DNA from 2 places in the Vibrio japonicus genome. Region 1 is predicted to be linked to the other one. Evidence: riboswitches for the same ligand, from Rfam matches in the RefSeq annotation. Region 1 holds a riboswitch; the other holds the start of a gene.
What was found. A riboswitch is a leader RNA that binds a small molecule or an ion and turns the genes downstream of it on or off. The one in region 1 is predicted to bind thiamine pyrophosphate.
Positions count from the first base shown of each region.

Region 2: it holds a riboswitch for thiamine pyrophosphate, as region 1 does, so the genes downstream of both, thiD (bifunctional hydroxymethylpyrimidine kinase/phosphomethylpyrimidine kinase) here and thiB (thiamine ABC transporter substrate binding subunit) in region 1, are expected to answer to the same signal.

Region 1 covers NZ_CP102096.1:321,835-327,222, forward strand. The annotation lists gene fbp (class 1 fructose-bisphosphatase) at 1-757, opposite strand, end outside; gene mpl (UDP-N-acetylmuramate:L-alanyl-gamma-D-glutamyl-meso-diaminopimelate ligase) at 1,069-2,421, shown strand; gene NP165_RS01650 (flavin prenyltransferase UbiX) at 2,436-3,059, shown strand; TPP riboswitch at 3,097-3,216, shown strand; gene thiB (thiamine ABC transporter substrate binding subunit) at 3,274-4,266, shown strand; gene thiP (thiamine/thiamine pyrophosphate ABC transporter permease ThiP) at 4,276-5,388, shown strand, end outside.
Region 2 covers NZ_CP102096.1:1,283,079-1,288,466, reverse strand. The annotation lists partial or broken gene NP165_RS06110 (ABC transporter permease) at 1-349, opposite strand, end outside; gene NP165_RS06105 (ABC transporter ATP-binding protein) at 420-1,181, opposite strand; gene thiD (bifunctional hydroxymethylpyrimidine kinase/phosphomethylpyrimidine kinase) at 1,168-2,031, opposite strand; TPP riboswitch at 2,153-2,262, opposite strand; gene NP165_RS06095 (alpha/beta hydrolase) at 2,351-3,181, opposite strand; gene NP165_RS06090 (DUF2986 domain-containing protein) at 3,639-3,833, shown strand; gene NP165_RS06085 (LabA-like NYN domain-containing protein) at 3,813-4,295, opposite strand; gene NP165_RS06080 (methyl-accepting chemotaxis protein) at 4,687-5,388, shown strand, end outside.

The DNA.
Region 1 (5,388 bases):
GGAAGTCAGCAACCAAAGAACCAATATAACGTGACGTATAAGGACGGTTGTCTTCAGGTGCGCTTTCTTGGCAGTACTTAATGTACTTTTTCACACCTTGAGGGAAGCGAATGTAGTTGCCTTCATTGATTGAGTAGATGTTACCGTCTTCCGGGATCATCATATTTTCATGAGAAAGGCAGAATGTACCCAGTGATGGATCGTAAGTGAAGCCATTTACGCCATTACCTGTTGTGTAAACCAGCATGGTTGATGAACCGTAAATAACGTAACCCGCTGCAACTTGCTTGTGGCCTGGTTGTAGGAAATCTTCCTCAGTCGCTGGAGTACCAATGGGAGATACACGGCGGTAAATAGAGAAAATTGTACCCACCGATACGTTCACATCAATGTTTGAAGAGCCATCTAGTGGATCCATCAGTACAACGTATTTCGCGTTTTGATTAAGCTCTTTGTTAAACGCTACTGCTTCGTCTTCTTCTTCACTTGCGACTCCACATACTTGGTCACGTGCTTCTAGCGCGGCTTTAAATTTATCGTTGGCGTAAACATCCAACTTTTGCTGAGCTTCACCCTGCACGTTCTCAGTACCAACAGCACCAGTAATATCGCCTAAACCCGCGGCGTTAATTTCGCGGTTTACAATTTTAGCTGCAAGACGAATTGAAGATAGTAGGGATGACAAGTCACCGCCTGCATGGGGGAAGTCTGCTTGTTTCTCAACAATGAACTCGCCGAGGGTGCGCATTCCAGACATGATGTTTCCTTAAGGTCGCTTCAAAATAGAATAGGGGGATTTGGCGGTATGGGATCTCTTTCGGATCTTGGTTTTCGCCGACCCTTATTGTAAAAGCCGAATCTTTTTATTGGTAATGAACTAACTGATGAAGATCCCAATTTATTTGTCGACCTTCTCGCTTGTTGCATTCTGCTCATCTTACTTATTTGTATGAGCACGAAATGAGCACTTAATTGGCAGAAGCTCACGAACTGATCAAAGTAGTTCGCTTTTCAGAGCTTTATCGCCATAATGACCAGATAATTTTTTGCCTGCTATAGGGTCAGTTTATGCATATTCATATCTTAGGGATTTGCGGCACATTTATGGGTGGCGCAGCAATTTTAGCACGACAGCTTGGACACAAAGTGACAGGCAGTGATGCCAATGTGTATCCACCTATGAGTACTTTGCTTGAATCTCAAGGTATTGAAATCATACAGGGTTTTGACCCATCTCAACTCGACCCTGCGCCAGACCTAGTTGTTATCGGTAATGCGATGAGTCGCGGCAACCCATGTGTTGAACATGTTCTTAATACGAATCTCCGCTACACATCTGGCCCACAATGGTTGCAAGAGTTCTTGTTGCATGATCGCTGGGTGTTGGCGGTGTCCGGAACACACGGAAAGACCACCACCTCCAGTATGTTGGCGTGGATCCTAGAAGACTGTGGTTACAAGCCTGGATTCCTTGTCGGTGGCGTATTGGGTAATTTTGGTGTTTCGGCACGATTAGGTGAAAGCATGTTTTTCGTGGTTGAAGCGGACGAATACGACAGTGCTTTTTTCGACAAGCGTTCTAAGTTTGTGCATTACCACCCACGCACATTGGTTATGAATAACTTAGAGTTTGATCATGCAGACATCTTCGACGATCTGGAAGCGATCAAACGTCAATTCCATCATTTGGTACGGACTGTTCCAGGAAATGGTCGTATTCTAGCACCTAAACAAGATTTGGCTTTGGAAGACGTATTAGGTCGTGGCTGCTGGAGCGAAACGGAATTCACGGGCGAACAGGGCGATTGGAAAGCGGAAAAACTGATCCTTGATGGTTCTCAGTTCAAGGTACTGTTCCAAGGTGAAGAAGTCGGTACGGTTAAGTGGGATCTGGTTGGTGATCACAACGTCGATAATGCATTGATGGCTATTGCTGCGGCTCGACACGTTGGCGTCACGCCGTATTTAGCTTGTGAGTCTTTAGCTAAGTTCATTAATACCAAGCGTCGTCTTGAACTCAAGGGTGAAGTCAACGGTGTGACGGTTTACGATGATTTTGCGCATCATCCAACCGCGATTGAACTGACGTTGGGCGGTCTGCGAAACAAAGTGGGTAAACAACGCATCCTTGCAGTTCTCGAGCCTCGCAGCGCAACAATGAAACGTGGCGTACATAAAGAGACACTTGCAGAGTCACTGCATGCGGCTGACCACGTGTTTTTATATCAACCAGAAGCCATCGATTGGTCGGTTGAAGCGGTAGCTCAAACGTGTCATCAACCTGCACAAGTGTCTGATTGCGTTGATGACTTGGTGGCAAAAATTGTAGAGCAGGCTCAACCGGGTGATCAAATCTTGGTGATGAGCAATGGTGGCTTTGAAGGTATTCACGGAAAGCTGCTGGCAAAATTGGCCGAATAAATTAGTGTAGAAACATGAGTAACAAACAAAAAGCCATCACATTGGCATTTACAGGGGCATCCGGTGCGCCCTATGGATTGCGGTTGTTAGAATGCCTTTTGGCGGCTGATTATCAAGTCTACTTGCTGATCTCATCGGCAGCGCGCGTTGTTCTGGCGACAGAGCATGGTTTACAGCTGTCCGCTAATCCGGACGCGGCAAAGTATGCATTAGTAGAGCATCTTAAATGTGATCCTGAAAAGCTCACTGTCTGTGGTAAAGACGATTGGTTTTCGCCAGTGGCCTCTGGGTCTGCTGCGCCAAAACAAATGGTGGTGTGCCCATGTTCAGCAGGTAGTGTGGCGGCCATCGCTCATGGCATGTCGGATAATCTGATCGAACGTGCAGCAGACGTTGTGATGAAAGAGCGTGGTCAACTATTACTGGTGGTGCGTGAAACACCGTTTTCAACACTTCATCTAGAAAACATGCATAAGCTGTCTCAGATGGGCGTGACGATTATGCCAGCTGCACCGGGCTTTTATCATCAACCTAAATCCATTGAAGATCTGGTTGATTTTATGGTCGCCCGCATTTTGGATCATCTTGGTATTGAGCAAGGACTAGTGCCTCGCTGGGGATACGATCAGCGTGGTTAACACTGGCTATCAGATGATATAACGATTACAATTTTGTCGATACTCATCGGGGCGCTATTCATCCTATCAATAGGAATCAGCTGAGATCGAGCACACACTCGGAACCCGTGTACCTGAACCAGATAATACTGGCGTAGGAATTGAGTCTGGACTCGGAACATCTCAACTCTCCCGTCCCTCAAGCCTGTGCCGCTCAACAAGGAGAGAGCGAGCAGTGAAAACCACTCTGAGCACTTTAGCGATTGCTACCCTAACTTCATTTTCGGCTTTGGCTGCTGACAACACGTTAACGGTTTATACCTACGACTCGTTCGCCGCAGATTGGGGGCCTGGTCCTGCTGTAGAAAAAGCATTTGAAGCGAAATGCGGCTGCGATGTGAATTTTGTGGCGCTTGATGATGGCGTCTCGATCTTAAATCGCCTACGTCTGGAAGGGAACAACAGTAAAGCGGATATCGTACTAGGCCTTGATAACAACCTGATGGCAGAAGCAAAGAAAACGGGCTTACTGACTGAACATAAGGTAAATACGGAAAGCGTTACGCTACCTGGTGGTTGGAACGATACGACGTTTGTTCCTTATGACTTTGGTTATTTTGCTTTTGTATACAACAAAGAAAAGCTATCTAACCCACCTAAAAGCCTGAAAGAGCTGGTTGAATCACGCGACGATCTCAAAGTGATCTACCAAGACCCGCGTACATCGACACCAGGTCAGGGCTTAATGCTATGGATGAAATCGGTTTACGGTGATGATGCCACTCAGGCATGGAAAGATCTGGCTAAGAAGACAGTCACGGTCACCAAAGGCTGGTCTGAAGCTTACTCGATGTTCTTAGAAGGTGAGTCTGATCTGGTACTTTCTTATACAACCTCTCCAGCATACCATTTGATTGCTGAGCAGGATGACAAATTCGCGGCGGCTGATTTTGCTGAAGGTCATTACACGCAAGTTGAAGTAGCAGCGAAGGTGAAAGGTTCTAAGAATGAAGCGCTTGCTGACGACTTCATGGCATTTATTTTAAGTGATGAGTTCCAGTCAATGATGCCAACAGGAAACTGGATGTACCCAGTCACAGATGCGAAGTTACCTGAAGGTTTTGACACGCTTACTGTTCCAAGTAAGGCGCTAGGTTTTAGTGCTGATGAAGTGGTAGAAAACCGCAAAGCATGGATTCGTGAATGGCAAAGTGCTTTAACATTCTAAGGTTCTCCGTTGCACAAGACTCCTAAAATCGGCATTTGGGTCGCGATACTTATCGCGACCTTTGTTCTTTCTGCCCTAGGTGCTTTGCTGATTGAAGCGCCCTCGTTAAACGTGTTGCAAGTGTGGCAAGACCCATACTACCGACACGTCACTAAGTTTAGTTTTTATCAGTCATTTCTCTCTACGTTGTTGAGTGTTGGTTTGGCCGTGCCTGTCGCCCATGCTTTATCTCGGAGAAGTTTTCCCGGTAAAAAGCTGCTTCTCAAATTGTTTGCGACAACCTTAGTTCTCCCAGTTCTAGTGGGTGTGTTTGGCCTATTGGCTATTTACGGCAACAGTGGTTTAGTTGCTGAGCTTTTTGAAGCGTTAAACAGTAAGCTGCCTTTTTCGATATACGGGCTCAATGGTATTTTGCTCGCGCACGTTTTCTTCAATTTACCCTACGCGACCCGATTGTTACTGCAGTCACTGGAAACCATACCTGAAGAGCAACACAAACTTTGTGCTCATCTCGGTATGGGGCACTGGCAAAAGTTTAAATGGGTAGAGTGGCCACGCCTTAAACAGCAGCTTACGCATGTGTGTGGCTTAGTGTTTATGCTGTGTTTCACCAGTTTTGCTACGGTGATGGCGTTAGGCGGCGGGCCTAAATCGACAACAATTGAGTTGGCCATCTACCAAGCGATTAAGTTTGATTTTGATTTACAAGCCGGTGCATTACTGGCGATTTGGCAAATGCTGCTTTGTGGTTTGATGGCATTGGCTATTCAGCGTTTAGCGAAACCAGTCTCGGTCAGCGCAGGCAGCACATCATCAAATATTTATCTAACGAAAGATACGCTTAAATCCAAGATTTGGGATTGGAGCTGGATCGGCCTAAGTGCGCTATTAGTTTTACCTCCGCTGTTAATGGTGATAATCAGTGGCATAAATAGTCAGGCTCTGGCGGTGTTCTCCGATATTCGTTTTTGGTCAGCGTTATGGGCATCATTAAAAGTTGCTACGCTAGCGAGTGTTTTTGCCTTGCTGGCCGGTATCAGTATTTTGATTTCCAGCCGTCGATTAAGGCTTAATTTTCATCAGAAAAGAGCGGATCACATTGAATTAATCGGCACGATTATT
Region 2 (5,388 bases), 960 kb from region 1:
CCATGACAACTTTAGACGCCATGCCATAACCAAGCCAAAGCATCAATATAGGTGCAATAGCAAAAACAGGAATCGCCTGACTCGCGATTAAGATAGGTAATAGCCAGCGCTTAAGCGGCTCAAATAAAAGCATCTGGAGAGCAAAGAAAGTACCCATTAGGAGACCAAGCACCAAACCCAACAAGATCTCTTGGGCTGTAACCCATGAGTGTTTGAGTAACACTTCATATCGCTCAACTAAGGTTGATAAGACTTCCAATGGCGCGGGTAAGATAAAACTTGGCACGTCAAAGACCACAACGATTGAGTGCCATAAGCCAAAGATAACTAAAGTGCTGATGGTCATGCGGACAACAAGAGCAATGGATCTCTGTTTCGAACCTTCTTGCTTTACAGTCGATGCAATGGTGGTCGTAATGTTAGACATAGTCCACCTCCAATTGCTCTAAAATCTCTTGTTGCAATTGAGCACATTGAACATCGAGAACTCTTGGCGTAGGCGTTGTGGGCACTGTCAATGACTCCGCAACAGCGGGAGTACCTTGCAAGACATAAAGCCTGTCCGCTAAGCGCACCGCTTCTTGCGGATCATGAGTGATCAGCACGACCGTTTTATCTCTGAGCAATTCACATGAAAGGGTTTGCAACTTATGACGAGTCACTGCATCTAGCGCCGAAAATGGTTCATCCATCAGCACAACGGGCTTATCTTGCATCAGCGTTCTTGCGAGTGCGACGCGTTGCCGCATTCCACCAGATAACTGGTTTGGAGTCGCAGCTGTGTAACCTGAAAGTCCCACCAATTCCAGAAGCTGCTTTGCTTTTTGCTTTTGCTCGCCTGCAACAGAGCCTTTGGTAAATTTGCAGCTTAAGCAGACGTTATCCAAAATACTAAGCCAAGGCAGTAACAGATCTTGCTGCGCCATGTAAGCGACCCGACCATCTAGAGACGCGCCATCAGACGTCTTCAGCTCCCCTCTAGTTATGACTTTTTCACCCAGTAGACCCGCTAAATAGCGCAGTAACGTTGTTTTGCCGCAGCCACTTCGCCCAAGCAGTACTGTCCATTTGGCCGCATCCAACTTGATGTTGACATTAGACAGCGTAGCGTATTCGCTCTCTTGGTATCGCAGGTAGATGCCTTTTAGCTCCGCGCCAACATATTGTTTACTGTTGCGCATCTGATTTTTCCGCTTGATTCCAAGCAAAGAAGTGGTGAACCGGACCATGCCCGTTGCCAACCTCTAACTCATCGGCATGAGTAATCGCTTGAGTGATATACGTTTTAGCAAGCTTCACTGCATCAATCAGATCATTCCCTTGTGCTAAATAAGACGCGATAGCAGAAGAAAGCGTACACCCTGTACCGTGCGTATTCTTGGTTGGGAAACGCTTGGCACTGATGAGTGTTGTGGTTTCATTGAGTATTAGAAGGTCGTTACTGTTTTCATTTTTCTCTAAATGGCCACCTTTGAGTAAAACCGCTTTAGCACCAAGCGCGCGAAGTTCATCGACCATCGCAGACATCTCTTGTTCCGTTTCAGGTGTGGAGCTACCCGTCAGCGCGGCTCCTTCAGGTAAGTTGGGGGTAATGATATCAGCCAGAGGAATCAGTTCTGTCTTCAGCGTGCTAATCGCCGAATGCTCAAGAAGAAGGTCGCCACTCGTAGCAACCATCACTGGATCGACAACAAGAAATTTAGGTTGGTATTGCTTTATCTTACTCGCAACAACTTGAATAATAGTGGAATCAGCAAGCATTCCAACTTTTACGGCCACGATATTGAGGTCTGTGAATACGGCATCAAGTTGACTCTCCACATGGTCTCGCGGGATGGGAAATATTGCCGAAACGCCCAAAGTATTTTGAGATGTAATTGCTGTAATAACAGAGCACGCATAACTGCCGGTTGCCGACATCGCTTTAATATCGGCTTGAATGCCCGCTCCACCGCCACTATCAGAGCCTGCGATCGTAAGTACAATAGGTGTATTAATAGGAAAAGGATGTGAATCTGTACTGGTTGTCATGGTCGCTCCATCTGTCAAAAAGACGCAGGAGAACCGACTTTACGAGCACATCACCATTGGAGATATTGGCAACAGAGACAGGATCAGGGTAGAACACTACCCTTGCAAGATCGAGCTTAAGTGTAAAGTACAAATAGTTCCCTACGTCAGTACTAACTGAATCAGGTTCAACGGGTCTCATTACGATCTCAGCAAAAACAGATAAATGTTCTTGCTCCCCGACTATTGGTTACTAATCTAATTGAAAATTAGCGTATTTGAAAGGTGTTTGTTGGCATTTAATGCTCCTCGCCCTTGCTAATATCCACAACACTCACAACTATAGCTCAACATTCCGGCTCCCAAGATTAGGGGTTCTGGTTTTGAGCACTTGCACAATATGCTGAAATGCAGGGCTTTTTACTGAATTTTTATCGAGGAAATAAGTATGACCTTTGGGGGTGTCAAAGGTGTTGTTGAACGCATCACAGTTAACAGAGTATACATTGAGTGGGGTTTTGCTTTGATCTTCTGGGCCTGTGTGTCCAATTCGACGACTAAATACCGCGTTTCTCGTATTCGCGATTTTGCTCGCTGGCATCGAAAAGTCATCATTGGCGTAGTAGCAGATAACCCGCTGAGCGGAACGAGCAATATGAATGCCCTCTTCGTCAGGTTGTAAAGCATGATTAGGAATATCCGACGCCATTAAAAAGACATTCTTAAACAAATACGGAACCCCACCACCACCAAATTTTTTAGCCCAATGGGATAAGCATTTCATTAAGACTCTCGCACCCATCGAATGTGCTAATACATGCATTCTTTTCATACATGGTTTATCTAAATTCGAGTCTTGCCAACTTACCAGCTTAGAGATAGCACGACTTAAATATTGACCTGAGCTCTCTGCGGACTCTTGATCGTCCCAATAGTCTTTGATAATTCCAAAGTCGTCGTCACATGGCCAAATGATAGGGACGACTTTGATTTGACTAAGGGAAGCATCTGACAACTGGTCGTGTATTTGCTTTGCACGGGGGAAAACGTGTTCATACGGTTGATTACTGAATCCATGAATAAAAAACATAATTTCGGATTCTACAGAGTTCATCACTTCACTCATGAATGCGAGACTGCCGATTTCTTCAAAATGGTGATCATCAAGCATTTTGCAATACCTGAGACTTTGGCTTAACTCATTAGACGCCTCAAAAACGAGTTTACCACCCCCTGTGTCTAGAACCCTTTTATTGGTAATAAAATACATAATCACAGTACTCCTTAACAGGCTTTCAACCGCGCTTAACGTATTACTAAGCGGCTAACGAAATGATGCCATCTCATGACGCTATATTTGAGTTATATATCAATAACCATGTAAGCATAAAACAAAAGCCACCGAGCATGGGTAGCGTATTGGGCATTTTACGGTAGAGTTATCATTTTGGAACGCAGTTCTTTTTCTTGCTTGCTTGAGAGAGGATGGATTCGACTTTTGTCTCTACCTCGACTAGCGAAGCGATAAGAATTTGTGGTGAGGTGACCTAAGTTCTGCTTCATGGTGTCATTAATGTATTAATTTGATAATATGCGCCTCCCCTAACGGCCGAATCCAGACGACACACATGAACCGTAAGAAAAAAATCAATCAGATTTTGAAAGCCAAGCAGAAAAAGCACAATGCTAAACTGCACAAAAGCAACAAGCCTCGCTACATCTCTAAAGCAGAACGAGCGAAGCTAGAAGCTCAAAATGAACAAGAGCAAAACACTGATGTAACAGTGGCTTCACCTGAACAATTAGATACGCCTGAGAAGTAGATCTTCTTCAATAGGTACAAACTTATCGCACACGTCAATCAGTGACTGTGCGGTAAGGCCAGGTACGGCGAATACATCTACTTTCGTACCAAACCGTTCTTGGATACGAGTCACCAAAATCTCAAAATCCCCATCTCCGGACAGTAGTATTACTCGATCCACTTTAGATGCAGCTTCATAGACATCGAGAGCGATACCGACATCCCAATCCCCTTTTGCACTGCCGTCCTGACGCTGTATAAAAGGCTTCAAATGAACTTTAAAGCCTATTCCGCGCAGAATATGATGAAACTGACGCTGTTTAGGATCATTCGATGCAATTGCATAAGCGTTCGCTTCTACTATTTCCTTTCCCTCAGTAGCGACATACCAAAACTGATTGTAATCGAAGTTCGATTTGTATTTTTCTCGCGTTGTGTAATAGATGTTTTGAACATCTACATATATGGCAACTTTTTCCATCATTTCACATTTATCTCATGAATGTTCCTATAAGAAACATATTCTATTTTATGACGCCCGTATGATATACGAGCAGACCAAGCAAGGTCTAATAAAGCCTTTATAAATCAACACATAAAGTAGGGCTTATAGTGCAACCATTATCTCACTTTAATGAAAGTGTAATATATGTTTTTCACAAAACCCTGAATATTTTCAAATTAAATTAACTAATCTCCCAGTAATAAGGTTGATTTGATTTGTGTCATTTTTGTATAACGACACAACCACTACGATAAATATTGTCTGCGGTATCACATTAATAAAACATATGCTTATATATGCTTATCCGAGGCACAAAATAAAGTTCAAGGAATTTAGAGAACTACAACTGCAGTGAGAATTAACAATAATGAAAGACAAGCATTTGAATAAAGATTTTTCCGCTAGCGCCGACTTAATTTCGACCACAAATCCGCAAAGCGATATCACCTACGCCAATGACGTATTTTGTGACATTGCTGGCTACAGCTACGATGAACTCGTAGGCCAACCCCACAACATGGTCCGCCACCCTGACATGCCAAAGAGTGCTTTTAAACAACTATGGACATACCTAAAATCTGGCCAAAGTTGGATGGGGCTAGTGAAAAACCGCTGTAAAGACGGAAAACACTATTGGGTGTCCGCATTTGCAACGCCGATTAAAGACGCGAGTGGAAATATTATCGAGTATCAATCGGTTCGTTCTCGGGCAGAGCCTGAACAAATAGAACGTGCAGAAAAGCTATATGAAGCACTCAACAACGGCCAAAAAACGTCACGTATTAGAATGAAGTTTCATACAGTGGCTATCACTTTGTCGTCTATAATGTTGCTTCTTGCTGCATTAGCGACAATACAAGCCCCTTCCCCTTTTAATATCGCGCTTATTGCTGTTAGCTTGCTTTCCATTGCATGTTCTTTTTTTCAATTTAAGCGATTTACCGTCATCAGAGATCTGGCAAGTGAAGCGTATACCAACACTCTTATGGAGCACCCTTACACCAATCATTTTGACGATTTCTCTCAAATTGAATTAGCGCTAATAATGAGAAAGGCGCAAATACGCGCG